3 regions of the Gemmiger qucibialis genome follow, and region 2 is predicted to be linked to each of the others. Evidence: predicted binding sites of a transcription regulator. Region 2 holds the regulator's gene; each other region holds the start of a gene.
What was found. The regulator HrcA, encoded in region 2, represses chaperone genes, less so after heat shock. The targets are predictions, from matches to a motif close to TGTTAGCACTCNNNNNNNNNGAGTGCTAACA.

Region 1: clpB (ATP-dependent chaperone ClpB) is a predicted target of HrcA. The motif match lies at 6,973-7,003, and genes of this name have one in related genera.
Region 3: PG062_RS13500 (Hsp20/alpha crystallin family protein) is a predicted target of HrcA. The motif match lies at 7,134-7,164, and genes of this name have one in related genera.

Annotation. Positions count from the first base shown of each region.
Region 1 covers NZ_JAQFEN010000001.1:324,552-334,529, forward strand. Annotated here, with positions in the region: gene PG062_RS01460 (ABC transporter substrate-binding protein) at 1-1,021, opposite strand, end outside; gene PG062_RS01465 (Crp/Fnr family transcriptional regulator) at 1,232-1,918, shown strand; gene PG062_RS01470 (hypothetical protein) at 2,197-2,589, shown strand; gene PG062_RS01475 (flavin reductase family protein) at 2,891-3,463, shown strand; gene clpB (ATP-dependent chaperone ClpB) at 4,231-6,840, opposite strand; gene PG062_RS01485 (response regulator transcription factor) at 7,178-7,837, shown strand; gene PG062_RS01490 (sensor histidine kinase) at 8,057-9,454, shown strand; gene PG062_RS01495 (hypothetical protein) at 9,466-9,978, shown strand, end outside.
Region 2 covers NZ_JAQFEN010000001.1:579,852-589,829, reverse strand. Annotated here, with positions in the region: gene PG062_RS02715 (NAD(P)H-dependent glycerol-3-phosphate dehydrogenase) at 55-1,065, shown strand; gene PG062_RS02710 (Cof-type HAD-IIB family hydrolase) at 1,070-1,855, shown strand; gene PG062_RS02705 (NUDIX hydrolase) at 2,232-2,714, opposite strand; gene PG062_RS02700 (stage V sporulation T C-terminal domain-containing protein) at 3,086-3,628, shown strand; gene PG062_RS02695 (hypothetical protein) at 3,751-3,978, shown strand; gene hrcA (heat-inducible transcriptional repressor HrcA) at 4,044-5,066, shown strand; gene PG062_RS02685 (nucleotide exchange factor GrpE) at 5,063-5,671, shown strand; gene dnaK (molecular chaperone DnaK) at 5,770-7,614, shown strand; gene dnaJ (molecular chaperone DnaJ) at 7,867-9,042, shown strand; gene PG062_RS02670 (DUF2142 domain-containing protein) at 9,275-9,978, shown strand, end outside.
Region 3 covers NZ_JAQFEN010000012.1:72,953-82,333, reverse strand. Annotated here, with positions in the region: gene PG062_RS13525 (elongation factor G) at 1-1,866, opposite strand, end outside; gene PG062_RS13520 (hypothetical protein) at 1,965-2,111, opposite strand; gene PG062_RS13515 (SpoIIE family protein phosphatase) at 2,184-4,520, opposite strand; gene PG062_RS13510 (thioesterase family protein) at 4,753-5,145, opposite strand; gene PG062_RS13505 (DegV family protein) at 5,347-6,231, shown strand; gene PG062_RS13500 (Hsp20/alpha crystallin family protein) at 6,575-6,988, opposite strand; gene cls (cardiolipin synthase) at 7,373-8,911, shown strand; gene PG062_RS13490 (hypothetical protein) at 9,073-9,354, shown strand.

The sequences.
Region 1 (9,978 bases), 260 kb from region 2:
CTGCCGGGAGCTGGCCGCCCACGCTGGTGGGGTCAGCTGCGTACAGAACATTGAAGTAGGTTTCCAGGTCCGTCTTCATCTCGTCGCCGGTCTCAAACACAATGTTGCAGTTGGGCAGGGCTTTCTGGGCCAGGGCAGCCTTGGCTACAATGCCGTACTGCTCGCACAGGGCAGCAGTGTTTTCCAGGTCAGTGTTGGCAGCTTCCACGCTGGCTTTGTAGCCGTCCATAAAGGCGGCAAAGCGGGCGGGGTCAGCTTCCACAGCATCCTTGCGGGCGACCAGAACGCCGGTTACCAGCTTGGAGCCGGCAATTTTTTCCCACTCTTCGTTCATATCCAGGGCAACGCGCAGGCCTTCGACCTGAGCCAGTGCGCTGGTCACAAAGGGCTGGGGCAGCATGGCGATCGTGCTGGTGCCGGCCTGCAGCTGAGCCAGAGCCTCGGTTGCTTCGCTGTAGAAATCAAGGGTCACCTCGTTATCCGGGTCAACACCATTTTCAGTCAGGATGTAGCGCAGAACATATTCCGGGGTGGTACCCTTGCCGGTGGTCACGATGGTCTTGCCCTTCAGGTCCTCCACGCTGTTCACAGTCTCGCCGTTTTCCACAACGTACAGCACGCCCAGGGTGTTGATGCAGGCAACCTCAATGGCGCCGTTGGTTTTCTGGTACAGGGTTGCGGCCAGGTTAGCGGGCACAGCGGCTGCGTCCAGCTCGCCCTTTACCAGCTGCGGCACGATTTCATCGGCCTTGCCGTACATTTCAAAGTCATAATCAGTGGCATCTTCGCCTGCCATCAGGTTCACAAGGCCCATGGTGGTGGGGCCTTTCAGGCCGGCAACGCGCAGGGCACCGTCAGCAGTTTCAGCGCTGGCAGTCTCTTCGGCCGGGGCTTCGGTAACAGCTGGGGCCGGGGTGGCGGTTGCTTCAGCGGCAGCTTCACTGGTAGCCGTTGCACCGCAGGCGGCCAGCGAAACACACAGGGCCGCCGCTGCAACAGCAGACATCAACTTTTTGAACATAGTATATCCTCCTGATTCCATACAGCACCATGCCGGGCACGGTGCTCTTCCCTCTTGCCTGCCATTTCGGCAGTACAAAAGCGCCCGGTATCGCCGGGCGCACTTGCTTTTGCGGTGTTACTATACTATAATTAAATCATCTTGTCGGTTGCCGTGGCAACAAACTGCTGCGGCACACCTGCCATCCCAAAAACAGAAAGGCTGCACCGCATGGATCTGCACCCGTATTACCCGCTATTGGCCCGCACGCCGCTGCTGCGCGGCATGCGTCCGGACGAACTGGACACCCTGCTGGACTGCTTTGCCCCCCGTGTGCGGCGCTATGCGCGGGACGAAATTTTGCTGCTGACCGGGTACGAAACGCGGGAGGTCGGCATTTTGCTGGAAGGTAGCATTACCGCCGTAAAAAGCACGCCGGACGGGGCCAGCGTTGCCATTACCCACATGAGGCCGGGCGGCTTGTTCGGGGATGTGCTTTCCGGTTCCAGCCAAAAGAGTCCTGTTACGGTCATGGCCACCACCAGCTGCCTTGCCCTGTACCTGCCATACCAGAAGATCATCCGCCCCTGCGCCAAGCTGCACAGCGCCCATTTGCAGCTGATGCAAAACCTTGTGTTGACCATCAGCGATAAGTATTTTGCGCTGGACCGCCGGGTGGAGCTGCTGATCTGCAAAAGCCTGCGCGCCCGCATCAGCCTGTGGCTGCTGGACGAAGCCCACCGCGCCGGGAGCGATACCTTTACCACCCCGCTGACCCGCGCCGGGCTGGCCGAATACCTGAACTGTGACCGCAGCGCCCTGAGCCGGGAGCTGAGCCGCATGCAGCATGACGGCCTGATTGAAACATGGCGCAGCAGCTTTAAGCTGCTGGACAAAGACCGGCTGAAAAATGTCTGACCGCCACAAGCTAGAATGGAGATTCTTATGCCCACCCCACTGCCAAATTCCGCCGGCATGGACGCCCTGGTGGAAGAATTATTAAGGCAACACCGCACAATTCCCGCCTTGCGGCTTAAGCACCGCTCCGGCGGCTGCGGCACGGCATCTGCGCTGCCAAAATGCTCGATAAGACATCCAGTATTATCTGCGCTTTTGGCTTAGCAGCTGCCGCACCTCGCTCGCCGTATCGGCACTTAGAATTATGCGGTATTGCCTTAACCAAAGACGTTTATATTGTGGATTACCTGCCCCGCACGGTGCCAAAAAACAGCGGCGGGCAGTATTTTGATGTGGAATACCATCTGCTGAACAGCCCGCATCACACCGCGTTAAAAGACAAATTTTCCAGCGTAATTTTCAAGCTGATGTGCTATTACCGCGTCTGCATCCCGTGGGACGGCGGCTGGGTCGACCAGCCAAATCCGGAGCTGATCGACCACATCATTGCCGAAATTATGGACTGCCATTCCGGCACGCTGACCTGCCTGTTCCCGGATGAGCTGGCTCTGCTGGTGTTTGATTGGGACTGCCTGAACCTGAGCATCTACCACCCCAGCGCCGAAATGCAGCAGCTGCTTGCACCGATTGCGGCTTCTGAAGGGCTGTTTTTCCGCGCGGCGGAAACGTAATGCCGGTAATACCTGTTATTCGTGTGCTAACCGCCGCACTTTTACCCCGTTAAGACCGTAGGGGCGCACCGTCCGATATAGGATATATCTTAGGCAATACCGCATAATTCTAAGTGTCGATACGGCGAGCGAGGTGCGGCAGATGCCAAGCCAAAAGCGCAGATAATACTGGATGTCTTATCGAGCATTTTGGCAACGCAGATGCCGTGCCGCAGCTGCCGGAGCGGTGCTTAAGCCGCAAGGCGGGAATTGTGCGGTGTTGCCCTTATAAAAATGTAATGATAAAGCAAGGAGATACACTATGAGCCGTCAAGTATGGAAAGGTTCCACCCTTTTGAACCCTGAACCGCCGGTGCTGGTAAGCTGTGGCCCTGCTGGGGCACCCAACCTGATCACGGTTGGCTGGTGCGGCACCATCTGCACCCAGCCCAGCATGGTTTCCATCAGTGTGCGGCCGGAACGGTACAGCCACCATTTGATCAAAGAAAGCGGCGAGTTTGTCATCAACCTGCCGACAGAAAGCCTGGTACGCGCGGTGGACTGGTGCGGCGTAAAAAGCGGCCGCGATGTGGATAAATTTTCCGCCATGCACCTGACCCCCTCCCCCGCCGCCAAAGTTGGCACCGTGCTGGTAGAAGAAAGCCCCGTCAATCTGGAGTGCAAAGTGACCCAGGTAATCCCCTTAGGCAGCCACGACCTGTTTTTGGCTGAAGTCGTTGCCGTGGATGTGGACGAGCGCCTGTTGGATGAAAGCGGCAAGCTCTGCCTGAACAAGGCAAATTTGATCGTATATTCCCACGGGGATTATCTGGCATTGGGCCGCAAATTGGGGTCGTTTGGGTATAGTGTTAGGAAAAAGCCGCGGAAAAAGTAAATCATTGGTTTTATGCAGCTTCACAGATGGTTTGCAAGCACAACACAAACCAACAAGGTTTCTCCGCGGCGGGATGAGGGTATCCCGCCCTACAGAACATGTAATCCGTTCATTGCACATTATATAACGCTCTGTAGGGAACGGTCTTGACCGTTCCGAAACCGTACAGGACACAGCATTTCACAGCACAGAATTCCAAAGGCGATACCGCATAATTCTAAGTGCCGATACGGCGAGCGAGGTGTGGCAGATGCTAAGCCAAAAGCGCAGATAATACTGGATGTCTTATCGAGCATTTTGGCAACGCAGATGCCGTGCCGCAGCCGCCGGAGCGGTGCTTAAGCCGTAAGGCGGGAATTGTGCGGTATTGCCCAAAAATATTTTCAAAACAAATATCCCCTGCAGACGCAGAATCACTTCCGCATCCGCAGGGGATATTGTTTTAGGGCAATACCGCATAATTCTAAGTGCCGATACGGCGAGCGAGGTGCGGCAGATGCTAAGCCAAAAGCACAGATAATACTGGATGCTGCAAAGGTGAGCGCCGCCAGTGGCGGAAACAGCGAACCGAAGCAGGGGCAGCGGTCGCAGAGTGCGAGGGGCTTTTGCCCCCGAAGCACGATGCGGGTACCGCAACCCGACATTATCGAGCATTTTGGCAACGCAGATGCCGTGCCGCAGCCGCCGGAGCGGTGCTTAAGCCGCAAGGCGGGAATTGTGCGGTGTTGCCTTAGGTTATTTGTACAGCATTGCTGAACGCTTTGCGCTTAGCGCAGGACCAGTTTGCCGTTTTCGGCGTCCACGGTCAGGGTATCGCCGGGCACATGGTTGCCGCCGATGATCTCTTTTGCGATCATGGTTTCCACGTTGGCCTGGATATACCGCTTCAGCGGGCGGGCACCATAGATGGGGTCATAGCCGTCATCCACAATCACGCTCTTGGCTGCATCGGTCACAACCAGCTTCAGCTGCTTGTCAGCCAGGCGGCTGCGCAGGTCAGCCAACATCAGATCCACAATGCCGCCAATCTCATCCTTGGTCAGGCTCTTGTAGTAGACAATATCGTCCAGACGGTTCAGGAACTCCGGGCGGAACTGGCGCTTGAGCAGCAGGTCGATCTTGTCACGCGCTTCGGCGGACAGTTCGTTCTTGCCGTTGGCACGGTTCTTTTCCAGGTCTTCCAGAATGATGTCAGAGCCAAGGTTGGAGGTCAGGATGATGATGGTGTTCTTAAAGTCCACGGTACGGCCCTGGCTGTCGGTAATACGGCCATCGTCAAGGACTTGCAGCAGAATGTTGAACACATCCGGGTGGGCTTTTTCCACCTCATCAAACAGCACAACGCTGTAGGGATGGCGGCGCACAGCCTCGGTCAGCTGACCACCCTCCTCATAACCCACATATCCCGGAGGCGCACCGATCAGACGAGACACACTGAATTTCTCCATGTATTCCGTCATATCGATACGGACCATGTTCTTTTCATCGTCAAACAGGGCCTGGGCCAGCGCTTTGGCCAGCTCGGTCTTGCCAACGCCCGTGGGGCCAAGGAACAAAAAGCTGCCAATGGGGCGGTTCGGGTTTGCAATGCCGGCACGGGAGCGCAGGATAGCGTCCGAAACCTTCTGCACGGCTTCGTCCTGGCCGATCACGCGCTGATGCAGCACTTCGGGCAGGCGGAGCAGCTTTTCGCGCTCGCCCTCCACCAGCTTCTCCACAGGGATGCCGGTCCAGCGGGCCACAATGCGGCTGATCTCTTCGGCCGTCACGCGGTCACGCAGCAGGCTTTGCTCCTTCTTGTCGGCAGCAATCTTTTCTTCGGCTTCCAGCTGGCGCTGCAGGTCGGGCAGTTTGCCGTATTGCAGCTGACCAGCCTTGGCGTAATCGCCGTTGCGGGTCGCCTTTTCAATTTCGGCCTTGGTGGTTTCTACCTCGGCGCGCAGGCTCTGCACCTTATTGATGGCGTTCTTCTCGTTCTCCCACTGAGCTTTCTTGGAATTGAAGGAATCGCGCAGTTCGGCCATTTCTTTTTCGATGGCGGCAAGGCGCTGCTTGGACATTTCATCGGTTTCTTTCTGCAAAGAAGCCTGCTCGATCTGCAGCTGGGTGATCTTATGGTTCAGGTCATCCAGCTCTGCGGGCATGGAGTCCAGCTCGGTCTTGACCATTGCGCAGGCTTCATCCACCAGGTCGATGGCTTTATCCGGCAGGAAACGGTCGGTAATATAACGGTTAGACAGCGTTGCTGCTGCAATCAAAGCGCCATCCTGAATTTTAACGCCATGGTACACCTCATAGCGCTCTTTCAGGCCACGCAGGATGGAGATGGTATCCTCCACCGTGGGCTCCTGCACCATAACGGGCTGGAAACGGCGTTCCAGAGCGGGGTCTTTCTCGATATACTGGCGGTACTCGTCCAAGGTGGTGGCGCCAATGCAGTGCAGCTCACCGCGGGCCAGCATCGGCTTTAAGATGTTGCCGGCATCCATTGCGCCGTCGGTTTTACCGGCGCCCACAATGGTGTGCAGCTCATCAATGAACAGGATGATCTTGCCTTCGCTCTTTTTAACTTCGTTCAGAACGCTCTTCAAACGTTCCTCAAACTCGCCGCGGTACTTAGCACCGGCGACCAGAGCACCCATATCCAGGCTGAACACGGTGCGTTCTTTCAGGTTTTCGGGCACATCGCCGCGCACGATACGCTGGGCAAGGCCCTCAGCGATAGCCGTTTTACCAACGCCAGCTTCACCGATCAGCACAGGGTTGTTCTTGCGCTTACGGGACAGGATGCGGATAACATTGCGGATCTCGGAATCACGGCCAATGACGGGGTCCAGCTTGTTGGCACGGGCGGCTTCCACCAGATCCTGGCCATATTTTTTCAGGGCGTCATAGGTGGATTCGGGGTTATCAGTGGTCACGCGCTGGTTGCCGCGCACGGCGGACAACACCTGCATGAACTTTTCCGGTGTGATGCCAAACTGCTTGAACAGCTCGCCAGCCACGCGGCCGGGGCGCTGCAGCATGCCCATAAAGACATGCTCCACGCTGATATATTCATCCTTCATCTGCTGGGCCTGCTTTTCAGCGGCGGTCAGGGCCTGGTCCAGCTCATTGGAGATATAGACTTTATCGGGGTCACGGCCGGAACCCGTCACATGCGGCAGCTGGGAAACTTTTTCCGCTGCGGCAGCTTCAAAGGTACCGGGGTCAACGTTCATCTTGGTCAGCAGCTGGGGGATCAGGCCGTCCTGCTGCTGGGTCAGGGCCACCAGCATGTGCTCCTGTTCCAACGCCTGGTTGGAATATTCAATTGCCAAACGCTGGGCAGCCTGCAGGGCTTCCATCGTTTTTTGGGTAAATTGGTTGGTATTCATATCGCAAACCTCCTTTATCGGCAACGATAATGGTTTTCTATCTATTAGCAGCGAACCGGTTCAAGTGCTGCTTCGTGCCCGGCGGCTTGATATCCTTGCAGGTTCAAGGGCGTTATGCGGAAGCATTATCTTTATTAGCACTCTATCTGTTCGACTGCTAATATTGTAACACATAGCCAACCGTTGTCAATAGGGTAAATTGAAAAAGATTTATGAACTGTCAAAAAGTTTCCTGCTTTTTCGGGCGTTTTCCATCTTGCAAGATTTTGGATACAAGTATACAGTAGAATTAGAAAGTGAAGAAGCACAAAAAGCCAAAACGACAAAGGATCCGCCCATGAAACCTATTTTGATTGTGGATGACGAAGCGCCCATCCGTGCGCTGATCCGCCTGACGCTGGAGCGCGCGGGCTACACCTGTGACGAAGCTGCCACCGGCACCGAGGCCGCCGATAAAATTGAAGCAAACACCTATGATCTGGCCCTGCTGGACATTATGCTGCCCGGCCCCGATGGGTACGAGCTGCTGGACTACCTGCGCAGCGTGCAGACCCCGGTGATTTTTTTGACCGCCAAAACCGCGGTGGCGGACCGTGTGCGTGGGCTGCACCTGGGCGCGGATGATTACATTACCAAGCCGTTCGAGCCCACCGAGCTTGTGGCACGGGTGGAAGCGGTGCTGCGCCGCTGTGGTAAAGCCCAGGGTACTCTTGCTGCTTTTGATGTAGTGCTGGACCCGGCTGCCCGCCGGGTAACGCGCAGCGGCACCCCGCTGCACCTGACCCCGCGGGAATTTGACCTGCTGGAAGTATTGCTGCGCAACCGCGGCATTGTGCTGTACCGCGAAGTGCTCTATGAGCGCGTGTGGGGGCTGGATGCCGAGTATGACAGCCGCACGCTGGATCTGCACATCCAGCGGCTGCGCAAAAAGCTGGGCTGGAAGAACGAGATCCGCACCGTATTCCGTGTGGGCTATGTGCTGGAGCGCGGGGAATGAGCGCCGCTTTGCCTATCCTTTTATATAAGGCAACACCGCACAATTCCCGCCTTACGGCTTAAGCACCGCTCCGGCAGCTGCGGCACGGCATCTGCGTTGCCAAAATACTCGATAAGACATCCAGTATTATCTGCGCTTTTGGCTTAGCATCTGCCGCACCTCGCTCGCCGTATCGGCACTTAGAATTATGCGGTATTGCCATAAAACAGGAGTTTTGCCATGAAGTTTGCCCACAAGCTGACCCTTGCCCTGCTGGTGGTGCTGGCAGTTGTGCTTTCGCTGTGCAACACGGTGCTGATCGGGCAGCAGTTCCGGCAGGAGCTGCACACCGCGCAGGAAACGTTATCTGCAGACTGGCAGCGGGAAAGCCGCGCCATGCAGCGCACCTTGGTCACACCCGGCAGCGGCAGCCTGGCCGCACGGGTGGGCAGCTATTTGCAGGCCATCACCGAGCAGAACAGCCTTGCCTGCGCCGCTTACAGTGTGGATGGAACCTCCCTGTATTATGCCCTGCCCACCGTGGTTCCCTTATCCGAAGTGGAAGCCCTGCTTGCCCAGGATGGCGAGCCGCGCATGGTGCTGGCGAACAACCATACCCTGCTGTGCGCCGGAACGGTCGTTCTGCCGGAACGCTGCATCACCTTGGTCATTGCGCAGGATGCCGCCCCCGTGTGGCAGGCGCGGCAGGCCCGCACCCGAAACGCACTGATCGTAGAACTTTTGGCTATGGTGCTGGCCGGGGGCCTGGTTCTGCTGCTCTGCCGCCGCATGACCCGCCCGCTGGAGCAGCTGGAGCAGGCCAGCCGCCAGATTGCCGCCGGGGCCTACAGCCAGCGCACGGCCATCCATGGCAGTGACGAAATTGCCAGTTTAAGCCGCAGCTTTGACGAGATGGCCCAGGCGGTGGAGGGCACCGTGCAGACCTTGCAGCAGAACGCCCGCCAGAAAGATGATTTTGTGGCCGCGTTTACCCACGAGCTGAAAACCCCGATGACGAGCATCCTCGGCTTTGCCGATATCCTGCGCAGCGGCGAGGTGAGCCCCGCCACCCGCCGCACCGCTGCTGATTATATCTACCACGAAAGCAAGCGGTTGGAAGCGTTGAGCGGGAACCTGTTGGCTTTGATGGGGCTGGAACAACAGCCCCCGCAGCTGGAAGCCGTACCCCTGGGCCGTGTGCTGCAAAGCCTGCGCCGCGCCCTGCCCCAGGGCAGCCCGGTGCCCACCCTACCCCGCAGTGACGCCGTGGTGCTGGCCCAGCCGGAACTGTTGTGCGATATGCTGTACAACCTGATCCAGAATGCCCGCAAAGCCACCCCGGCGGATGGCAAAGTGGAAGTGCTGCTGGACGAAGCACCCACCCGGCTGACCATCCGCGTACAGGATACCGGCTGCGGCATTCCGCCGCAGGAACTGGCCCGCATTACCGAGCCGTTTTATATGGTAGATAAATCCCGTGCACGGGAGCAGGGCGGCAGCGGCATGGGGCTTGCCCTGTGCGCCAGAATTGCCGCCTTGCACGGCACAACGCTGCAATTTACAAGTGTGCCCAGCCAGGGAACCACGGTCAGCTTCTGCCTGCAAAAAGCGGGCAGCCAACCGGAGGTGGAGCCATGAGGGAAAGGAAAATGTTTTTTCCGCCTGCACTGCGGTTGGCTGCTGTGGCTATTGCACTTTCTGCAGCGGCTTTGGCCCTGCCGCTGCCGGTTTTTGCCGTGCTGGACCGTGCCGCCGGGCACAGCATTGCGGTGCAGCAGGATGCTGAAGCGTTAAGCCCCGCCGGGCGCAGCTGTGCTGCCGCACGGGAGCTTTACTGCTGGCGTATGACCTGGCAAAATACATCCCGCACCATGGTGGAGCCTGATTCAACTCCAGCCAGCACTGCCCCCACCCTTGCCGCGGTGCAGCAGCTGCAGGCGGCCGGGGTACTGCCTGCCAGCATGGCGGATGTGCTTCTTTCCGCCATGCAGCAAACAGACAGTTGTACTACCTACACTGACGATACCGGCCAGAGCGAATATGCTTTTACATCCGATGAGAACCATGTCACCCTCATCCTGACAGCCAGCGGCCTGCCCGTTGGGTTTACGGTGGAGCAGTGCAGCTTTGCGGATTCCGCGCTGGATGAAATAGCGGATGCT
Region 2 (9,978 bases):
ATCGGCACTTAGAATTATGCGGTATTGCCCATAAACGATTGGAGAACAAATACGATGACCAAAACCAAAATCGGTGTTCTGGGTGCCGGAACCTGGGGAACCGCGCTGGCACGCATGCTGGCAGGAAACGGCTGTGACGTTACCATGTGGAGCGCCCTGCCCGATGAACTGAAAGCCATGAGCGTGACCCATGCCCACCCCAACCTGCCCGGCATGTGCCTGCCTGCCGATATGCACTATACCGCGGATATTGAAGAAATCTGCGGCGACCGTGATGTGCTGCTGTTTGCGGTGCCCTCGGTTTTTGTGCGTTCCACCGCCCGCAAGGCGGCACCGCATATCCCGGATGGGCAGCTGATCGTGGATGTGGCCAAAGGCGTGGAGGAAAAAACGCTGATGACGATGTCCGAAATCATTGAGCAGGAGCTGGCCGCGGATGGCAAACACACCCACTGCAATGTGGTGGCGCTTTCCGGCCCCACCCATGCGGAGGAAGTGGCCCGCGATATGCCCACCTTGATCGTGGCGGGCAGCCCGGATGAAGCCGCCGCACGCAAGGTGCAGCAGATCTTTACCACCCCCACCTTCCGCGTGTATACCAACACCGACCGCCGCGGCGTGGAGCTGGGCGGCGCTGTCAAAAATGTGATCGCGCTGGCTGTTGGCATTGCGATGGGCCTGGATTACGGCGATAACGCCAAGGCTGCCCTTATCACCCGCGGCAACGCCGAGCTGGCCCGCCTGGGTGTGGCCATGGGCTGCAAGGCCGAAACTTTTGCCGGGCTTTCCGGTATGGGCGATCTGATCGTGACCTGCACCAGTATGCACAGCCGAAACCTGCATGCCGGCATGCTGATTGGCCGCGGAAAGGATGTGGAAACCGCCAAAAAAGAGGTCGGTCAGGTGGTGGAGGGCATCAATGCCCTGCCCGCAGCCTGCAAGCTGGCGAAAAAGTATAAGGTAGAAATGCCCATCGTGAATGCGGTGGATGATATTCTGTCCGGTCGGTTGGCCGCCCGCGATGCGCTGGCTACAATGATGGGCCGACAGCTGAAACAGGAATAATAACATGGAAAACAGAGATATTCGCATTGCTTTTTTTGATATTGACGGTACTCTGCTGCCGCCGGATCACCACCTGCCGGAATCCACCGTGGCGGCGCTCAACATTCTGCGCGCCAAAGGGGTGCAGCTTTACCTGGCAACCGGCCGCCCGCCGTACCACCTGCATTACCTGAAAAAGGATCTGCCGTTTGAATTTGACGGCATGGTGATGATGAACGGCCAATATTGCCGGGATAAGGACGGCTGCTTTTACGCTCACTCGCTGCCGCAGGAGGGACTGCGCGAGCTGCTGCCCTGGCTGGAAAAAACAGATATTGCGGTTTCCTTTGTGGAAGCGGATACCGCTTACATGAACCGCACCAATGCCCTGTGTGAAAACTTTTTGAAAGAGATCCCGCAGGAAACCATCGATCCGGCCCAGCGCTGCTTTACCTACCCGACGTATCAGCTCAGCGCATTTTTGAGCAGCGAGCAGGAACCGGAGTTCATGACTCACGTGCCCGGCTGCCGCGCTGTGCGCTGGAGCGAAGAATTTGTCGATATCCTGCCCGCAACCGGCGGCAAGGTGAACGGCTTGCAGGAAACGCTCAATCATCTGGGTCTTACGCGGGAAAACAGCATCGCCTTTGGCGATGGCGGCAACGATACCGAGATGCTTGCTTTTGCCGGGATCGGGGTTGCCATGGGCAACGCCTGGCCAGATGCCCGTGCCGCGGCGGATTACATTACCACCGATGTGGATAAGGACGGCATCTGGAATGCGCTGGAACATTTCGGGCTGCTGAAATAACCAATAAAAACAAGAGCATGTGCGTTTTTGGGGAAAGCCCGAAAAACTGCACATGCTTTTATTTTATTTCTTTAGGCAATACCGCACAATTCCCGCCTGACGGCTTAAGCACCGCTCCGGCGGCTGCGGCACGGCATCTGCGTTGCCAAAATGGCTCGATAATGTCGGGTTGCGGTACCCGCATCGTGCTTCGGGGGCAAAAGCCCCTCGCACTCTGCGACCGCTGCCCCTGCTTCGGTTCGCTGCATCCGCCACTGGCGGCGCTCACCTTTGCAGCATCCAGTATTATCTGCGCTTTTGGCTTAGCATCTGCCGCACATCGCTCGCCGTATCGGCACTTAGAATTATGCGGTATTGCCTTTATTATAATGGCTGTTCAACCGCAGGGCAGTGTCTCGCCTTCCAGCACCGCCTGCACCAGGGTATCGCCGTGATAGGTTAGCTCCAGATGGAAAAACGGTGCGCCCTCCGCCAACAGCCGAAGGAAAATTTTGTCCCCCTGCCAGATCGGCAGGTTCTCTACTTCGGGTTTGGGCACCCATTCCAGTGTGCCCTCGTTACAGTCGGTCAGCGTGCCGGTAAAATCGGTGCAGGTGTACAGGTGCATCCGCTCGGCGGGCCATGGCTCGCAAGTAAAATCCACAATGCCGCGGTAGGCGGGGGATTGCATCGTCAAGCCGGTTTCCTCCCACACTTCGCGCAGGGCACAGGCTTCGGCAGTTTCGCCGGGGTCAAGCTTGCCGCCCACACCGATCCATTTATCGTGGTTGACGTCGTTCTTCTTTTTAATGCGGTGCAGCATCAGATAGCAGCCGTTTTGTTCCAGGTAGCACAGAGTGGTTTGCAGCAGTTCAGCCATAGCGGAGCCTCGTTCCCTGTGTGCGGGGCACACAAAATATATTGGTATCAGTATACCACCCGGATAGTACAGGCGGCAAGGCTGCAGACAATGTGCGGGTGGCTATTTGGTGGGCAGGGAACCAATATCCTGAAATTTACGCGGCGCTCCGTTATAATATCTCCAAAATGGAGATGGCTTTGAGGGGAGCCGCAAAAAGGTGTTTGAAGCAGGCGTGAACGCCCACATTGCCAAGCCGTTCAGCGTGATGCCCTGCTGGCAGGGCTGGATAAAGCACTAACAAAAAACAGGCACGAACCATACATAAACCGCCGCACTTTCCATATAATAGGTATATTGTACAGAATATGGAAGGGCAGGAGGGTACCCCAATGAAAGCAACAGGAATCGTGCGCAGGATTGATGAGCTGGGGCGGGTGGTCATTCCCAAAGAGATCAGGCGAACCCAGCGCATCCGCCAGGGCGATGCACTGGAAATTTTTACCGCTGCCGATGGGCAGGTGGTGTTCAAAAAATATTCCCCGCTGGTGGAGCTGGGCGAACTGGCCGGGGTGTATGCCGAGGTGCTGGCCAAAAACCTGGGCCGCCCTGTGCTGATATGTGACAGGGAAAGCATTGTGGCCGCCACCGGCACGGGCAAAGGGCAGCTGCTGGGGCGGCAGATCAGCGATGCCGCCGCCCGGCTGCTGGCCATGCGCGGCCCTTACACCGCGCCGGAAACCGCTGCCCGCCGCATTACGGCCTTTGACAAAGGGGAAACGGTGCTGCTGTGCGTCTGCCCCATTGTGGTGCAGGGGGATGTGGAAGGCGGTGTGTTGCTGACCGGCCGCCCGCAGGATGCAGCCCCTGATACCGAGACCGCCCGCGCAGTAAACATTGCCGCGGCATTTTTAGCAAAGTGGATGGAAGAATGAACCGTTGGCCGGCATCACCCTGCTGTCTGGCGGGCAGCAAAACAAGGGCAACACCGCACAATTCCCGCCTGACGGCTTAAGCACCGCTTCGGCGGCTGCGGCACGGCATTTGCGTTGCCAAAATGCTCGATAAGACATCCAGTATTATCTGCGCTTTTGGCTTAGCATCTGCCGCACCTCGCTCGCCGTATCGGCACTTAGAATTATGCGGTATTGCCCAAGATAAAATAACAGAAAAACGCCGCGGCGGAGGGCAAAAACCACCCTTTGCCGCGGCGTTTGTGTCAAATCTGTTAAAGTTTGAAACTTTTTATGAAAAGGGCTTGACAGAACAAAGAGTTGGGATATAATAAATTTAGCACTCAGGAAGAGAGAGTGCTAAACAAGAAAAAGCAAACAAGGAGATGAGGGCAGCATGACGATGGATGCACGCAAGCAGCGCATTCTGGAAGCGATTGTTGCCATTTATTCTACCGGCGGCGAGCCGGTCGGCTCCGGTTTGCTGGCCAGCCACTTTGACATGGCACTTTCCAGCGCAACGCTCCGCAACGAGATGGCCGCGCTGACAAAGCTTGGCCTGCTGGAGCAGCCGCACACCAGCGCAGGCCGCGTGCCCAGCCCCAAGGGGTACCGGTACTACCTAGACCACCTGCTGGAAGCCCCCGCCGCCATAGCACTGAGCGCAGCGGACCGCGAAAACATTGACCGGCTGTTTGCCGATATGGACGTTGAGCCCGAAAAGCTGGCGCAGAGCGCCGCCCGCGCACTGGCCGATTATACCGGCTGTGCCGCAGTGGCTACCACCCCGCAGGCCGAGGATCTGTGCATCGCCCATTTTGAGGTCGTGCAGGTCGGGCGGTATTCCGCCGCAGTTTTGGCGGTTACCAGCTCCGGCGGTGTGCGCACCCGTGTGGCGCGTATCCACACCGGCTTGACGCGGGAGGATGCCGATGAGATGGCCCGCCTGCTGAACAGCAGCCTGACCTTTGTGGCACCGGAGGATCTGACCCCGTCGCTGACGGCAAGCCTGGTGCTTTCCGCCGGGCGCAGGCTGGCGCCGGTGGTGTTCGCCGCCGAAGCGCTGGTTCGCACCCGCCCGCAGTTTTACCTGGAGGGCGTGCAGTACCTGGCCAAGATGCCGGATGTGCGCACAAACCTTGGCGCGCTGCTGGAAGTTTTTTCTGACAACGAAGCGGCCCGCGCCCTGATCGAACCGGGCAGCGGCAAAGTGACCGCTACGTTGGGCGAGGATATCGAGCCCGCCATGCCGAACCTCTGCATCGTCAGCAAGCGTTACCTTGCGGGCGGCGGGCTGTACGGCACGGTGGCGGTGATCGGCTCCAACCGCATGGAGTACGAACACTTGATCCCCGTTTTGAATTATTTTGCAATTAAGTTAGGACAGTCAATGTCCGGTAAAAAGGAGGAGCAGACATGAGCGAAGAAACAAAGAAGCAGCCTGAAACTGAACAGGAACAGGCCGCTGCTGAAACAAAAGCGCCCGCGGCAGAATCCGATAAGCAGGAAGCTGAACCCGCTGCAGAAAAGACCGAAAAGAAAGACTGGTTCGGCAAAAAATCCAAAGAGCTGGAAGCCGTAAAGGCAAAGCTGGAAGCCGCCGAGCAGGCCAACACAAAGCTGAAAGACCAGATGCTGCGCACCGCTGCAGAGTATGACAATTACCGCAAGCGTTCCGCCCGCGAAGCTGACCAGAAGTTCAACGATGGTGTTTCCCACGCGGTCAACCAGATCCTGGCAATTCTGGATACGCTGGATATGGCAGCCAATGCCGAATGCACCGACGAAAACTATAAAAAGGGCGTTGTGATGACGCTGGACAAAGCCGAAAAAGCTCTGAAAACGCTGAACATCACCGAGATCGAATCCATGGGCAAGCCCTTTGACCCCAACTTTATGAACGCTGTTCAGCAGGTTCCGGCAGAGGATGGCCAGGAAAGCGGCACTGTGGTGCGCGTGTTCCAGAAAGGCTACATGATCGGCGATAAGATCATCCGCCATGCAACCGTGGTTGTGGCCGAATAACAAAGCATGAACCGGGCGCAAAAGCCCGTTCAGATATAGATTAAGACATTCACATTTCCATGTTTCCTGAAAGAGGAATATGAAAGGAGTTTTATATTATGAGTAAGATTATTGGTATTGACCTTGGTACTACCAACAGCTGCGTAGCTGTTATGGAGGGCGGCGAGCCCGTTGTTATCCCTAACGCTGAGGGTGCCCGTACCACCCCGTCTGTTGTCGGCTTTACCAAAACCGGCGAGCGTCTGGTAGGCCAGGTTGCAAAGCGTCAGGCTATCACCAACCCCGAAAACACCATCTCCTCCATCAAGCGTAAGATGGGCACTGCCGAGAAGGTTCACGCCGGCGGCAAGGATTACACCCCCGAAGAGATCAGCGCTATGATCCTGGCAAAGCTGAAGGCTGATGCCGAAGCTTACCTGGGCGAGCCCGTTACCGAAGCTGTCATCACCGTTCCCGCTTACTTCAACGACAGCCAGCGTCAGGCAACCAAAAACGCCGGTACCATTGCTGGTCTGAACGTAAAGCGTATCATCAACGAGCCGACCGCAGCTTCTCTGGCTTACGGCATTGATAAGGAATCCGACCAGAAGATCATGGTTTACGACCTGGGCGGTGGTACGTTCGATGTTTCCATCATCGAGATGGGCGATGGCGTTACTGAAGTTCTGGCTACCAATGGTGATACCCACCTGGGCGGCGATGACTTCGACCAGCGCATCATCGACTGGATGGCTGAGGATTTCCAGAAGGAAAACAACATCGACCTGCGCAAGGATAAGATGGCTGCACAGCGCTTGAAGGAAGCTGCTGAAAAGGCAAAGATCGAGCTGTCCAGCGCCACTTCCACCAACATCAACCTGCCGTTCATCACCGCTGACGCCAACGGCCCCAAGCACTTGGATATGACCCTGACCCGCGCAAAGTTCAATGAACTGACCGCTGATCTGGTTGACCGCACCATGGCCCCTGTCCGCAAGGCTTTGGCTGATGCAGGCCTGAAGGCTTCTGACCTGGCTAAGGTCCTGATGGTCGGTGGCTCCACCCGTATCCCCGCTGTCTATGACGCTGTCAAGAAGGAACTGAACTGCGAGCCGTTCAAGGGCATCAACCCCGATGAATGTGTTGCTGTCGGCGCTTCCATCCAGGGCGGTGTTCTGCAGGGCGACGTTAAGGGTCTGCTGTTGCTGGATGTTACCCCGTTGAGCCTGGGCATTGAGACTCTGGGCGGCGTTTGCACCAAGATCATTGAGCGCAACACCACCATCCCCACCAAGAAGAGCCAGATCTTCTCCACTGCTGCTGACAACCAGCCCAGCGTTGAAGTCAACGTTCTGCAGGGCGAACGTGAGTTTGCCCGCGACAACAAGAGCCTGGGTACCTTCCACCTGGATGGCATCGCTCCGGCTCCGCGCGGCGTGCCCCAGATCGAAGTTACCTTTGATATCGATGCCAACGGCATTGTGCATGTAAGCGCTAAGGACCTTGGCACCGGCAAGGAGCAGAGCATTACCATCACTGCTTCCACCAACATGAGCAAGGATGACATCGACAAGGCCGTTAAGGATGCCGAGCAGTATGCTGCTGAGGATAAGAAGCGCCGCGAAGATGTTGATACCCGCAACAACGCCGACCAGATGGTGTTCCAGACCGAAAAGGCTTTGGGCGAGCTGGGCGACAAGGTCTCTCCGTCCGAGAAGAGCGAGTGCGAAGCTAAGCTGAACGCCCTGAAGGAAGCCCTGAAGGGTACCGATATTGAGGCCATCAAGGCAAAGCAGGACGACCTGCAGAAGGCTTTCTACGCCATCAGCGAGAAGGTTTACCAGCAGGCTGCCCAGCAGCAGGGCCAGCAGCCGGGCGCTGACGCCCAGCAGGGCCCCACGGGCAATGCCGGTTCCGCCCCGAAGGATGACGGTGCTGTTGACGCTGACTTCCACGAGGTGTAAGATAACAGAATAAACAGGGGAACATCCCTGTAACCCAAAAGGCCGCCGCCAGGCAATTCCGGCGGCGGCCATTGTGGGGTTAAGCCCACAAAGCTGCGTCCCGTCCGTAGGGGCGCACAGCGTGTGCCCGCAGTGAAATCACGTTGTCGCTTGCAGGCACAGGCTGTACGCCCTTACGGACAAAGAACCGGCTGTTCCCATAGGGGAAAGGAATAAAAGTCAACTTACTTCAACACATAAAGGTGTGATCATATGGCAGAAAAAAGAGATTATTACGAGGTGCTGGGCATCGGTAAAAACGCCACGGATGCCGAGATCAAGAGCGCCTACCGCAAACTTGCCAAAAAGTACCACCCTGACCTGAACCCCGGCAATAAAGAAGCCGAGGAAAAGTTCAAAGAGGTCAACGAAGCCAACGATGTGCTTTCCGACCCGCAGAAACGCCAGCGCTATGATCAGTTCGGCTTTGCCGGCGTAGACCCCAACTATGCGGCTGCCAACGGCGGCGGTGCAGGCGGGTTCGGCGGTGGTTTTGGCGGCGTGGACCTGGGTGACATCTTTGGCGATATCTTTGGCGGCGGATTTGGCGGTGGATTTGGCGGCTTTGGCGGCGGTTCTTCCACCCGCACCGCCAATGCACCCCGCAAGGGCCATGATATTCAGGCCAGCGTGATCCTGACCTTTGAGGAAGCCGCCCACGGCTGCTCCAAGAAGATCACCATCAACCGCCAGGATACCTGCCCCGACTGCGGCGGCACCGGTGCGGCCAAGGGTACCAGCCCCGAAACCTGCCCCGACTGCGGCGGCCGTGGTTATGTTGTAACACAGCAGCGCACCCCCTTTGGCGTAATGCAGAGCCAGCAGCCCTGCAGCCACTGCGGCGGCCGCGGCACCATTATCCGCAACCCGTGCAAGACCTGCCGCGGCACCGGCAAGACCGCCGCGCGCAAGAGCCTGGAGATCAATATCCCCGCTGGTATTGATGATGACCAGAACATTGCACTGCGCGGCCAGGGCGATGCCGGTTCCAACGGCGGCCCGGCCGGCGATGTGATCGTGCATGTTACCGTTAAGGCCGACCCGATGTTTGAGCGTGACGGGTACGATGTTACCATCCATGTGCCCATCACCTTCAGCCAGGCTGTGCTGGGCGATGACGTTGAGGTGCCCACCGTGGATGGCCGCATTGTGCAGCATATCCCCGAAGGCACCCAGAGCGGCACCAAATTCCGCCTGCGCGGCCAGGGCATCCAGTACCTGAACGGCCGCGGCCGCGGCGACCAGTATGTGATCGTCGATGTTGAGATCCCTAAAAAGGTCACCCGCGCCCAGCGCGAAGCCCTGAAAGCTTTTGAGGACAGCATGAAAGAGGATAACTACGAAAAGCGCAAGGGCTTCTTCAAGAACCTGCGCGACCGTTTCTCGTAATGCAATAACATGCCCCCGCCTGGTAATGCAGACGGGGGTGTTTTTGTATCAGTTAATTATAGCAATATCACGACCTCTTTATGTGATTTTTACATAGATGGTATCATTCTCTAGCCTAAAAGCTAGAGGGAAAATGAGAAAAGTAAAGTGCAGTAAGGCTAATATTGCACTTTCGCCAATCATCATGTATAATAAAACTGTCTGTAAGCAACCTAAAGCAGGGGAGGGCTTCATGCAAAAAATCAAAGATTTCTGCAAGCGGCACCGCCTGCTGTGGCTGACTTTGCTGGTGGCGCTGGCTGCCGCCGCTGTGGCCGCGTGGGCCGGGTTTGACCTTGGCCAGCGGGTGGATAACCAGCCGGTGTATGAAATCGTCAACGATGATTATACCCGTACCGTTGTAATTCCTGCCACGGCGGACGCTGCAACGCAGGATGACGGCACAACCGGGTTGTACCTGCCCGTTCCGCTCAAAAGCGGGCAGCGCATTTACGGGGTTCGACTGGACCTGACCACCCATAATTGGGCGTTCCGGCAGGGCACCCTGTACGCTGCACTGCTGGATGCCGATGGCAACGCCGTGGCGAACGGTGAGCTGGACTGCATTACCATTAAAGATGACACCTTTGCGGCCATCACGTTTGATGCGCCCTATACCGCCCCCGGCACAGCCGATGCCGAAGCGGATTATGACCTGGCAAACCCCAACATGACCCTGCGTCTGTGGTATACCCCCGGCGATGACTGGGATGTGTACCACCTGCTGGGCCTTTGGACGGATGCCGACACCAGCCAGCAGATGACCCGCCGGAATGCAAACGGCACAACGGATTCCATCGTCGGGCATCCGGCATTGCAGTATGTCGTCAATGATTCCGGCAGCTGGTCCCATGTGATCTCCCGCCTGCTGGGCGTGCTGACCTTTGCGGCGGTGGT
Region 3 (9,381 bases), on a different contig from region 2:
GCCCAGCACGCGGCCGCGGCGCTTGGTTACTTCGCCCATGATATCGCCGGTGTTGTCGGCGGGTACATGGGCTTTCAGGGTGCCGATGGGCTCCAGCAGAACGGGGCCGGCTTCGGGGATGGCGGCCTTGTAGCTCAGCTTGGCGGCCATGATGAACGCCATTTCGCTGGAGTCTACCGGGTGATAGCTGCCGTCCAGCAGGGTGGCTTTCAGGCCAACCATGGGGTACCCGGCCAGAACGCCGTGCTGGGCTGCCTGACGCACACCCTTTTCCACAGCAGGGAAGAAGTTCTTCGGCACGCTGCCGCCGAACACGTTTTCGGCAAACTCAACGTCCTCACCCGGAATGGGCTCGAACTGGATCCACACATCGCCAAACTGGCCGTGGCCGCCGGTCTGCTTCTTGTGGCGGCCCTGGGCCTTGCAGCTCTTGCGGATGGATTCGCGGTAGGGCACGCGCGGAACTTCAAGCGTGATCTCAACGCCAAACTTGTTCTTCAGCTTGGCAACGGCAACTTCCAGGTGCTGGGTGCCCAGGCCGCTGATGATCTGCTGCTTGGTTTCGGGGTCAACGGTAAAGGAAATGGCCGGATCTTCTTCGATCAGGCGGGCCAGTGCGCCGGAAACCTTGCCCTCATCGCCCTTTTTGGCAACCCTGACAGCCATGCGGTAGCAGGCAACGGGGTAGCTGGGGGCGGGCAGGGTGACAACACGGGCAGGATCGCATAAGGTATCGCCGGTCTTGGCGGTGGCCAGTTTGGCAACTGCGCCAATATCACCGGCCACAATGGCGGGGGTGTCGGTCTGTTTTTTGCCGCATACGGTCAATGTTTTGCCCAGGCGCTCCGGCTGGCCGGTGCGGGCATTGATGACATTGCTGGTTGCGCTCAGCTTGCCGGACAGAACCTTGATAAAGCTCAGCTTGCCCACAAACGGGTCGGCAACGGTCTTGAACACATAAGCGCAGGTGGGGGCGGTGTCGTCCACGGTGATTTCAACCGGCTCACTGTCAGCGTTTTCGCCAACAACAGCGGCGGTTGCGGCGCTGGGCAGCAACTCCTTCATGTTGTACAGCAGCATATCCAATGCCTGCAGGTTGACGGCACTGCCGCAGAACACGGGGGTGATCTGGCCGGTGCGCACGCCTGCGGCCATGCCGGTAACGATCTCTTCGGTGGTGAACGGCTCGCCCTCAAAGAACTTTTCCATCAGGGTCTCGTCGGTTTCGGCAATGGCTTCATACATAGCCTGGATCAGGCCCTCAAAGCGGTGGCCGATATCGGGCAGGTCGATCTGCACCTGTTTGCCGCTTTCGTACTTGAATGCCTTCTGGCTGAACAGGTTGATGTAAGCCACGGTGCCATCGTCCAGGCGGGCAGGCACAACACAGGGGCAGATAGAAGGGCCGAACTTGATTTTCAGCTGTTCCAGAATCTTGAAGTAGTCAGAATTTTCAAGGTCAGATTTGGTCACGAACACCATGCGGGCCTTGTTGTTTTTCAGTGCCAGTTTATAGGCCTTTTCTGCGCCGACGGTAACGCCGGAACGGCCAGAAACACAGATCAGGACACTTTCCGCAGCGGTGATGCCCTCGGCAGCGCCGGTTTCAAAATCAAACAGGCCGGGAACATCAATCAGGTTGAACTTGGTGCCGTTACTTTCCACGGGAATCACGCTGGAATTCAGCGATGCTTTGCGGCGTGCTTCTTCGGGGTCAAAATCGCTGGCGGTGGTGCCGTCCTCAACACGGCCCATGCGCTCAGTTGCACCGCTCAAATACAGCAGGGATTCGGTCAAAGTCGTTTTGCCGCAGCCTGCGTGGCCGGCCACAAGAATGTTGCGAATGTCCTTACTGGCGTATTCCATTGTCTTACAAACCTCTTTTCGCGCCGGGATAAGCTCTCCCCACCCGGCATATGTATTTATTGTGATGTGGTATGCTCCACATTTGGCATGTTTTTACTTTACCACACTTTTTGCCTAAAATAAACAGTTTTTTTGAATATTTTTGAAAATATTTGTGAACGAATAATGAGCGAGCAGGCACGGCGCAAAATTGGTGCGTTGGTGCGTGCAATGGCAGGGCGCTGCCGCCGCCGTGATTTTGCCATAGCAGGAATAGAAATCCGTTCCGAGGGGTACCGCACAATTCCTGCGCTGTTTGGAATGATGCAGGTTTGCTGTCAGCTTTTCTGCCGTTCCAGCCGCACAATGGCCACGGTGATATCATCCTGGCGCGCCCCACTGCGGCGCACAGCGCTGGCGGCAACGGCTTCGGCGGTCTGCTGCGGGCTTTGGCCCAGCCGGGTGCTCAGGGTCAGCTGGTCACACAGCCAGGCGGAGCCATCGCACAAAGCACCGTCGCTGACCATCATCACGGTGTCGCCCACATCCAGCGTTAAGGCGGTGGAACGGCCCGTTACGGTGGGCAGCACCCCCATGGGCAGGCTGGCACCATCCAGCGTGCGCACAACGCCTGCCCGGCATAAAAAGCTGGGGGCCGCCCCCGCTTTGAACAGTCCGGCCCGCCCGGTGTACAGGTCCAGCGTCAGCAGGTCCAGCGTTGCACCGCTTTCCTGCCCTGCGTTTTTCAGGCCCAGTGCCACGTTGACCAGCCGGGCAGCGCTTTCGGCGGCAAACCCGGCCTGCAGCAGCTGGGCCGTCAGTTTGGCGGCCATCTGGCCGTCCACGGCGGCGGGCTTGCCGGTGCCCATACCGTCACACAGCAGCATCTGGGCGCGGCCTGCACTGTCGCAGAATTGACGGCAGGCATCCCCGCTCACGGTTTCCGGCGGGGCAGGGCGGCTGGCCAGGCCGAACACGGCGCGGTAGAGCGGGCGTTCGCCAAAATGCAGCATGGTCACGGTGCGGCAGTTGGTTACTTCCGGTGGATCAAAGTCCCGGCGGCAGATGCGGCCCATTTCCTCGGCCAGGGCGCGGCACTCGCCGGGAGTAAAGCTGGTCCGGGGCAGGGTAACGGCGGCGGTAACCCGCCCGGCCAAATCAGTCAGGACGGTACATTCCAGTGGTTCCAGCCCAAGAGAAGCAAACAACTGGGTGGTGCGGGCTTCGCGCCGGGGGTCCGGCAGGCCAGCCCGGCCCAGGCGGGCGGCCATTTGGGCTAAAGCTGTGGCCATGGCGCTGTACTGCTCGGTCAGGGCGGTGCGCAGCAATTCGGCGCGGGCGCGGGTCTGGCGGCGGCTGCACCATAGCCGGTAACCGTGGCTGACGGTGGCACACAGGTCCGCCGGGTGGACGCAGGTGGAAAGCTGCCCCGGCAGGTCCTCCAGCTCCACGCGGCCGTTGTGTTCCAGCGCGCCGCGCAGGGCGTACAGCCCATCCATGGCGGTGGAATACCCCTGAACCCAACAGGTATTGCGGCGGGCGCAGTTCTGACACAGGTGCTGGGCGCAGAACTCTACCACATAGTCATAGCTTTCGCCGCGGGGCGGCATCTGGCAGCTGCATACAGCGTTCACTGTTTCGGCAATGTCGGATAAGGTATCCGCCACGCCGGAAAGTTTGCGTGCCGCGCTGGTCAGGCTTTGGGTGCCAACCGGTGGGGCAGGCGGCGGAAACACCGCCCGCAGAGCCTGCTCCGGGCAGAGCAGAAAGCCCAGTAGCCCGGCCCCGGCGGCAAGACCGAGGGTGAGTACGCCGGTCAGGTTGGGGGCGGCCAGCGCCCCCAGCGCACACCCGGCAGCAAATACGGCGGCCCCGCTGCGGCGCTCGCCGGGGCAAAAGACCGCTGCCCCCAGCCCGCCCGCAGCCACGGCCAGCGCGGCAAAACAGAGCGCCGGGGCGGCAGCGGTCAGGGCCATGGCAAGCACAAGAGCCAGTACGGCGGTGTGCTCCAGGCTGCCCGCGCAGGCACAGCACAAAATGCAGAACGCCGCCCCCGCCAGCCCCGGTGCAAACCCCGGCAGGGCAGCGCGCTGCAAACAGGCGGCGGCCATGGCGGCCCACAGGCAGGCCCCGCGCGGGGTGCCGATGTGGAGCTTGTGGATGCCCAGCCCCACCAGCACGGCCAGCGCGGCGGAGCACAGCAGGCTGGCCGTATCCGCCGGGCTTGCGCCGCCCACCAGGGTGACAAGCCCCTGTTCCAACAGCAGAACGCCCACCCCGCAGGCCGCGCCGGGCAAAAAGCCGGTCTGGCCCAGCTGGCGGCCCACAATGCGGGCGGTCAGCGCCCCGATGCAGGCCCCCGCCAGCTTCAAGGCGGTATCCAGCGGCTGGAACAATAGCAGCCCGGCCAGGCAGCCCAGCGCGGCGGCGGGGGCATATGTATTGCCGCAGCCCAGCAGCAGGCCAAGGCCAAAGGGCGCGGCCCCGCCGTAAACCTGCCCGGCACTGAGAAGCAGCCCGGTACCGCAGGCGGCAAGCTGCCATATCACGGCGCGGTTCAGCCCGTGCAAAAGCGGGGCGCGGGGCAAGGCAGGCGGTGCCGTTTTGGCGTTGGCGGTGCGCACAGCCTGCCGGATGCGCGGCGCGGTGGATGATGTGGCTGGTGTGTTTTGCATGGTGATCCCTCCCTCAACCATGCTGTGTGCATGGTGTTATTATTGTATCGGAGGGCACCCGCACTTTTTGCCGCTGTGCGCAGAAGCCCCAAAACGCCCGGTAAAGGCGGAAAAACAAGCTGACTTCGACGGCAAAAAAGCATTGCGGACAAGCCCCTGCGCAAAGCAACAGCCCCACCCGTAAAATGCGGGTGGGGCTGTTGGAAATGAGTGCTTTGAATTGCCGGAATGATTATTCGGCGGCCTTTTTGGCGTCGGCTTTCTTCTGGAACTTTTCGTTCTGGATGATAAAGCGCTCGTGGGTGGCGCGGCCAACTTCGCCGGCGTCGTCATACATCACGGCGCTGAAGGTCAGCTTGCGGCCGTCCACGGCGGTCAGTTCACTTTCACAGCGCACCATCATGCCAACGGGTGTGGGGGCGTTGTGGGCCAGTTCCAGCTTGGTGCCAACGGTGCCGCAGCCGGGGTCCAGCTCCGGGGCAACGCTCTGCCAGCAGGCTTTTTCAACCAATGCGGCAAGGGCGGGGGTGGCGAACACATTCAGCTCACCGCTGCCCATGGCGGCAGCGGTATTGGCGGCGGTTACGGCAACGCTGGCGTTGCCTTTGATTCCGGGATTCAGCATAGTACAATACTCCTTTTATCAGCAACAATTTTGCGGGGGCAATATGCCTTTTATTATACACGCTTTGCTGCCGTTTGAACAGCATATCTGTTTGACGCGGCAAAAAAACAGGGGTATAATATCTTCTAATACAAAAGAAGTAAACGCAGCCCATCAATGCGCTGCGCTGCCCGGCTTTGTGTTTTGATCGAGGAGAATAGAATGGAAGCAGCCAATAAGATCGCCATTATTACCGATACCTGCTGCGATCTGCCGCAGGAATATCTGAAAGAATACCCCATTTTCTGTGTGCCGCTGGTGGTGACAAGCGGGACCGAGAGCTACCGCGATAACATTGATATTACGGTAGAAACGATCTATGCCCGCCAGAAAAACGAGAATTTCAAAACCAGCCTGCCCCGCCCGCAGGATATTGAGGATGTGTACAACGCGATCGCCCGCCAGGGCTACACCCATGTGATCGTGCTGATGATCGCAGAGTGCCTTTCCAGCGCCAACAACCTGATGCGCCTTGCCGCCGAGGAACACCCGGAGCTGACCGTGAAAGTGTTCGACAGCAAAAGCGCCAGCATCGGTCTGGGTGCACTGGCGGTTCAGGTGGCGCGCTATGCGGTGCGCGGTGTGGCGTTTGACCCGCTGTGCGAACTGACCAAGCGGCTGATCGATGACACGGTGGTGTATTTTTCGCTGGATACGCTGGAGTACCTGCAGCGCGGCGGCCGCATTGGCCGCGCCACAGCGCTGGCGGGGGGACTTTTGCAGATCAAACCGATTTTGACCTTTGACCGCAAGGACGGCATGATCTCCACCGCCGCCAAGGTGCGCGGCCGCCGCGGTGTGCAGCAGCGGCTGATTGAGCTGGCAACGGAGCTGGCAGCCAAACACCCCGGCGAGGAGTATAACCTGGTCGTGTGCGATGGCAATGTGCCGGAAGAGGGCGCAGCGCTGGAAGCAGCTCTGACCCGCGCGCTGCCCAACGGCCACCGTGTGCTGCACGGCAAAATTGACGCCACCCTGGCCGTACACCTGGGGCCGAACCTGCTTGGCGTTGGGGTGCAGTTCCTGAACAGCAAGCTGCCGGCGTAACGTGGCCAGCAAAACAATTTAAAAAATAAAAACTGCCTGTACCGGGCGAGCGGATGCTCAATAGTACAGGCGGTTTTCGTTTTTATAGCGGGAAGAACGGGGAAGATAATAAAAAAATAAGTAAGGTAGGAAAAGGAACCCGGACGCAGGCTGTGAGATAAAGTGCCCGGAACACCGAGTGCTGCGGCCAGCCCCAACTTTGTCGGGCCCCACTACGCATCATTCCGGGGGCCTTATCCCACAGCCTGCTGGCGAGTGGCGGGGATAGGAGGATGGGAAGGAGACGAAATATATACAGGACAAAAAGGAAAAGGCAATCTTGCGAAATGGATGGCTGGATTTATCAGTCAATGGAAATCGTCTGGGCAGTGGGCTGCGGCTTTACATACTTGGGCAGGGTGATAGCTAGCACACCGTTGTTGTAAGCGGCACGCACTTTGGTGGTATCCACGCCGGTCACATCAAAGCTGCGAGTATAGCTGCCAAAGCTGCGCTCGCAGCGCAGGTAGCTGCCCTTTTTCTCGGCGTTCTCAAAATCGCTGTGTCGCTCAGCCTTGATGGTCAGCACTTTATCGTGCAGATTCAGGGCGATATCTTCTTTGCGGAAACCGGGCAGGTCGCACTCCATCACATAGGCATCGCCGATGTCACGAATGTCCGTCTTGAACTCTGCAAGGCTGTTATCGCCAAAGAAAGAACGATCAATATCCTCAAAATCGCGGAACGGATTGTAGCGGCGGTCTATCAGCATAGCCATAAGTCATATCTCCTTAAACATATCCATAAAGTTTTTTATCAGTATTGGCTCAGCAGCTCCGACACCCTTGGGAGCGGTGTCGTTTTCTGTTGACGAGTATTACAGTACACTATAATTATGAATAAAATGTGAACTGTGCGTGAATTTTTAGCAGTCTTTGTATATGAGTGCTAAACGCAGATAAAATTTACAACTTGACGATGAAATTGAAATGCAAAACAAAACATAAAGAAAATAGCACATCTTTTTCATTCTGCCCAAAACGGGCAGGAAAAGGCTTGAAATCAGGAATGGGGCGTGGTATCGTTAAAGTGTTATCTTGTATGATATAGAAAATAAACCAAAAGATAAAAGGGAGGTGGGGCCATGCAGGAGCTTGGCCGAATGATAAAAAAGCTGTGCAGCAAGCTGTTCAGCCGCATTGTAATTACCGGGGTGCTGATTTTGATCCAGGCGGCATGGTTCTGGTCTTTGTTCACAAGCCTTTCCAGCTATGCGCACTGGCTGAACCCGCTGATGATAGCCTTGAGCGTTATCATGTGCGCGGTGCTTATCCGGCAGGATTCCACCGCGCCGGAGTTCAAGATCAGCTGGATGGTTCTTTTCATGATCATGCCGGTGCAGGGCGGTTTGCTCTACCTGCTGTGGGGCGATAAGCGCCCGGCATTCCGCCTGCGCAAAAAGCTGGATTGGGCCTATGACCGCATCCGCCCACTGCGCCGCACGGACCCTGCGGCACAGGCCATGCTGGAACAGGCCAACCCCCGCGCGGGGCGCACCGCAGCTTACCTGCGGGATTTTGCCGCTTACCCGGTGTATTCCGGCACCAACGTCAAGTTTTACGCTTCGGGAGAAGCGGTCTTTCCCGATCTGCTGGAAGCGCTTGAATCAGCACAGGAATCGATCCTTTTGGAGTTCTTTATTATCTCCAAGGGCAAAATGTGGGATGCCGTACATGATGTGCTGCGTCGTAAAGCGGCTCAGGGCGTGGATGTGCGGATGATTTATGACGATGTGGGCTGTGCCACTGGCCTGCCCGCCCAATACTGGAAGACCCTGCAGGTGGAAGGGATCCAGGCAGTGCCGTTTAACCCGTTTGTGCCGTTGCTGAACTTGGTGATGAACAGCCGTGACCACCGCAAGATTGTGGTGGTGGATGGAAAAACCGCCTTTACCGGCGGTTTTAACCTGGCGGATGAGTACATTAACCAAAAAGAGCGCTTTGGCTATTGGTGCGATACCGGCGTGCGGCTGCAGGGCCCCGCGGCGTGGAGCTTTGCCACGATCTTTCTGGAGCTGTGGGCCAGCCAGCGCCCCGACGACCCCGGTCTGGATGCTTACCGCGAGGAGCAGCCGTTCCCGGCGGAAGAGCCGACGATCGGCCTTGTGCAGCCCTACAGCGACAGTCCGGTGGACGATGAGAATGTTTCCAAAAATGTCTACCTGGACCTGATCACCCAGGCGCAGGAAACGCTGTGGATCACCACGCCGTACCTAATCTTGGATAACGCCACCATGACGGCACTGCGCCTGGCCGCAAAGCGCGGCGTGGATGTGCGCATTTATACCCCCGGCATCCCGGATAAAAAGATGGTTTACCAGCTGACCTGCAGCTACTTTGAGCCGCTGATCCGCTCTGGGGTCAAGATCTACACCTTCACGCCGGGCTTTCTGCACGCAAAAACCTGGCTGGTGGATGGCAGGATCGCCGTGGTGGGGTCCATCAATCTGGACTACCGCAGCCTGTACCTGCATTTTGAATGTGCCGCCCTGCTGTATGGCTGTGCCGCGCTGGCCGATGTGGGCGAATTTATGATGCAGCTGGAAAAACAGTCCCATCTGGTAGAGCTGAAAGAATGCCGCACCAGCGCGCCGGGCCTGATGGTATCCGCCTTGCTGCGGCTGCTGGCACCATTGTGCTGATAGAGCTGACTCTTGTGTTTACCCAGTAGGTAGGGGCGCTCACGGATTTGCTTATGGCATCCACCACAAGGTTTCGGAACGGTCAAGACCGTTCCCTACAGAGTTTGTTGTAACAGGTGGCAGATATTTGTGGCGCATCCCCCACCGTAGGGGCGCACATTGTGCGCATGCTTCGTGTTCCGAGCCACTCTGCTATGCGGGCCGATGATGAGCAGCGGCCCCTACAGATTGCTTGCAATGCTTGCGGCAAACAATGGGTTTTCTCCGGCAGAATGTGGACGTTTGCACCCCAGCATGCACCAAACGGGAAAGAACAACAGATAAACAACAGTAGTACAACAAGGCATGCGCTTTGCAGTGTTCCTGAAATGACAGAAATGATTTCAGAAACCTGTGAAGCGCATGCTGTTTATTTTTACCCCAAAACGGGCAAAAAATGTTGACAGGATGCACAAGCGCAATACATAAAA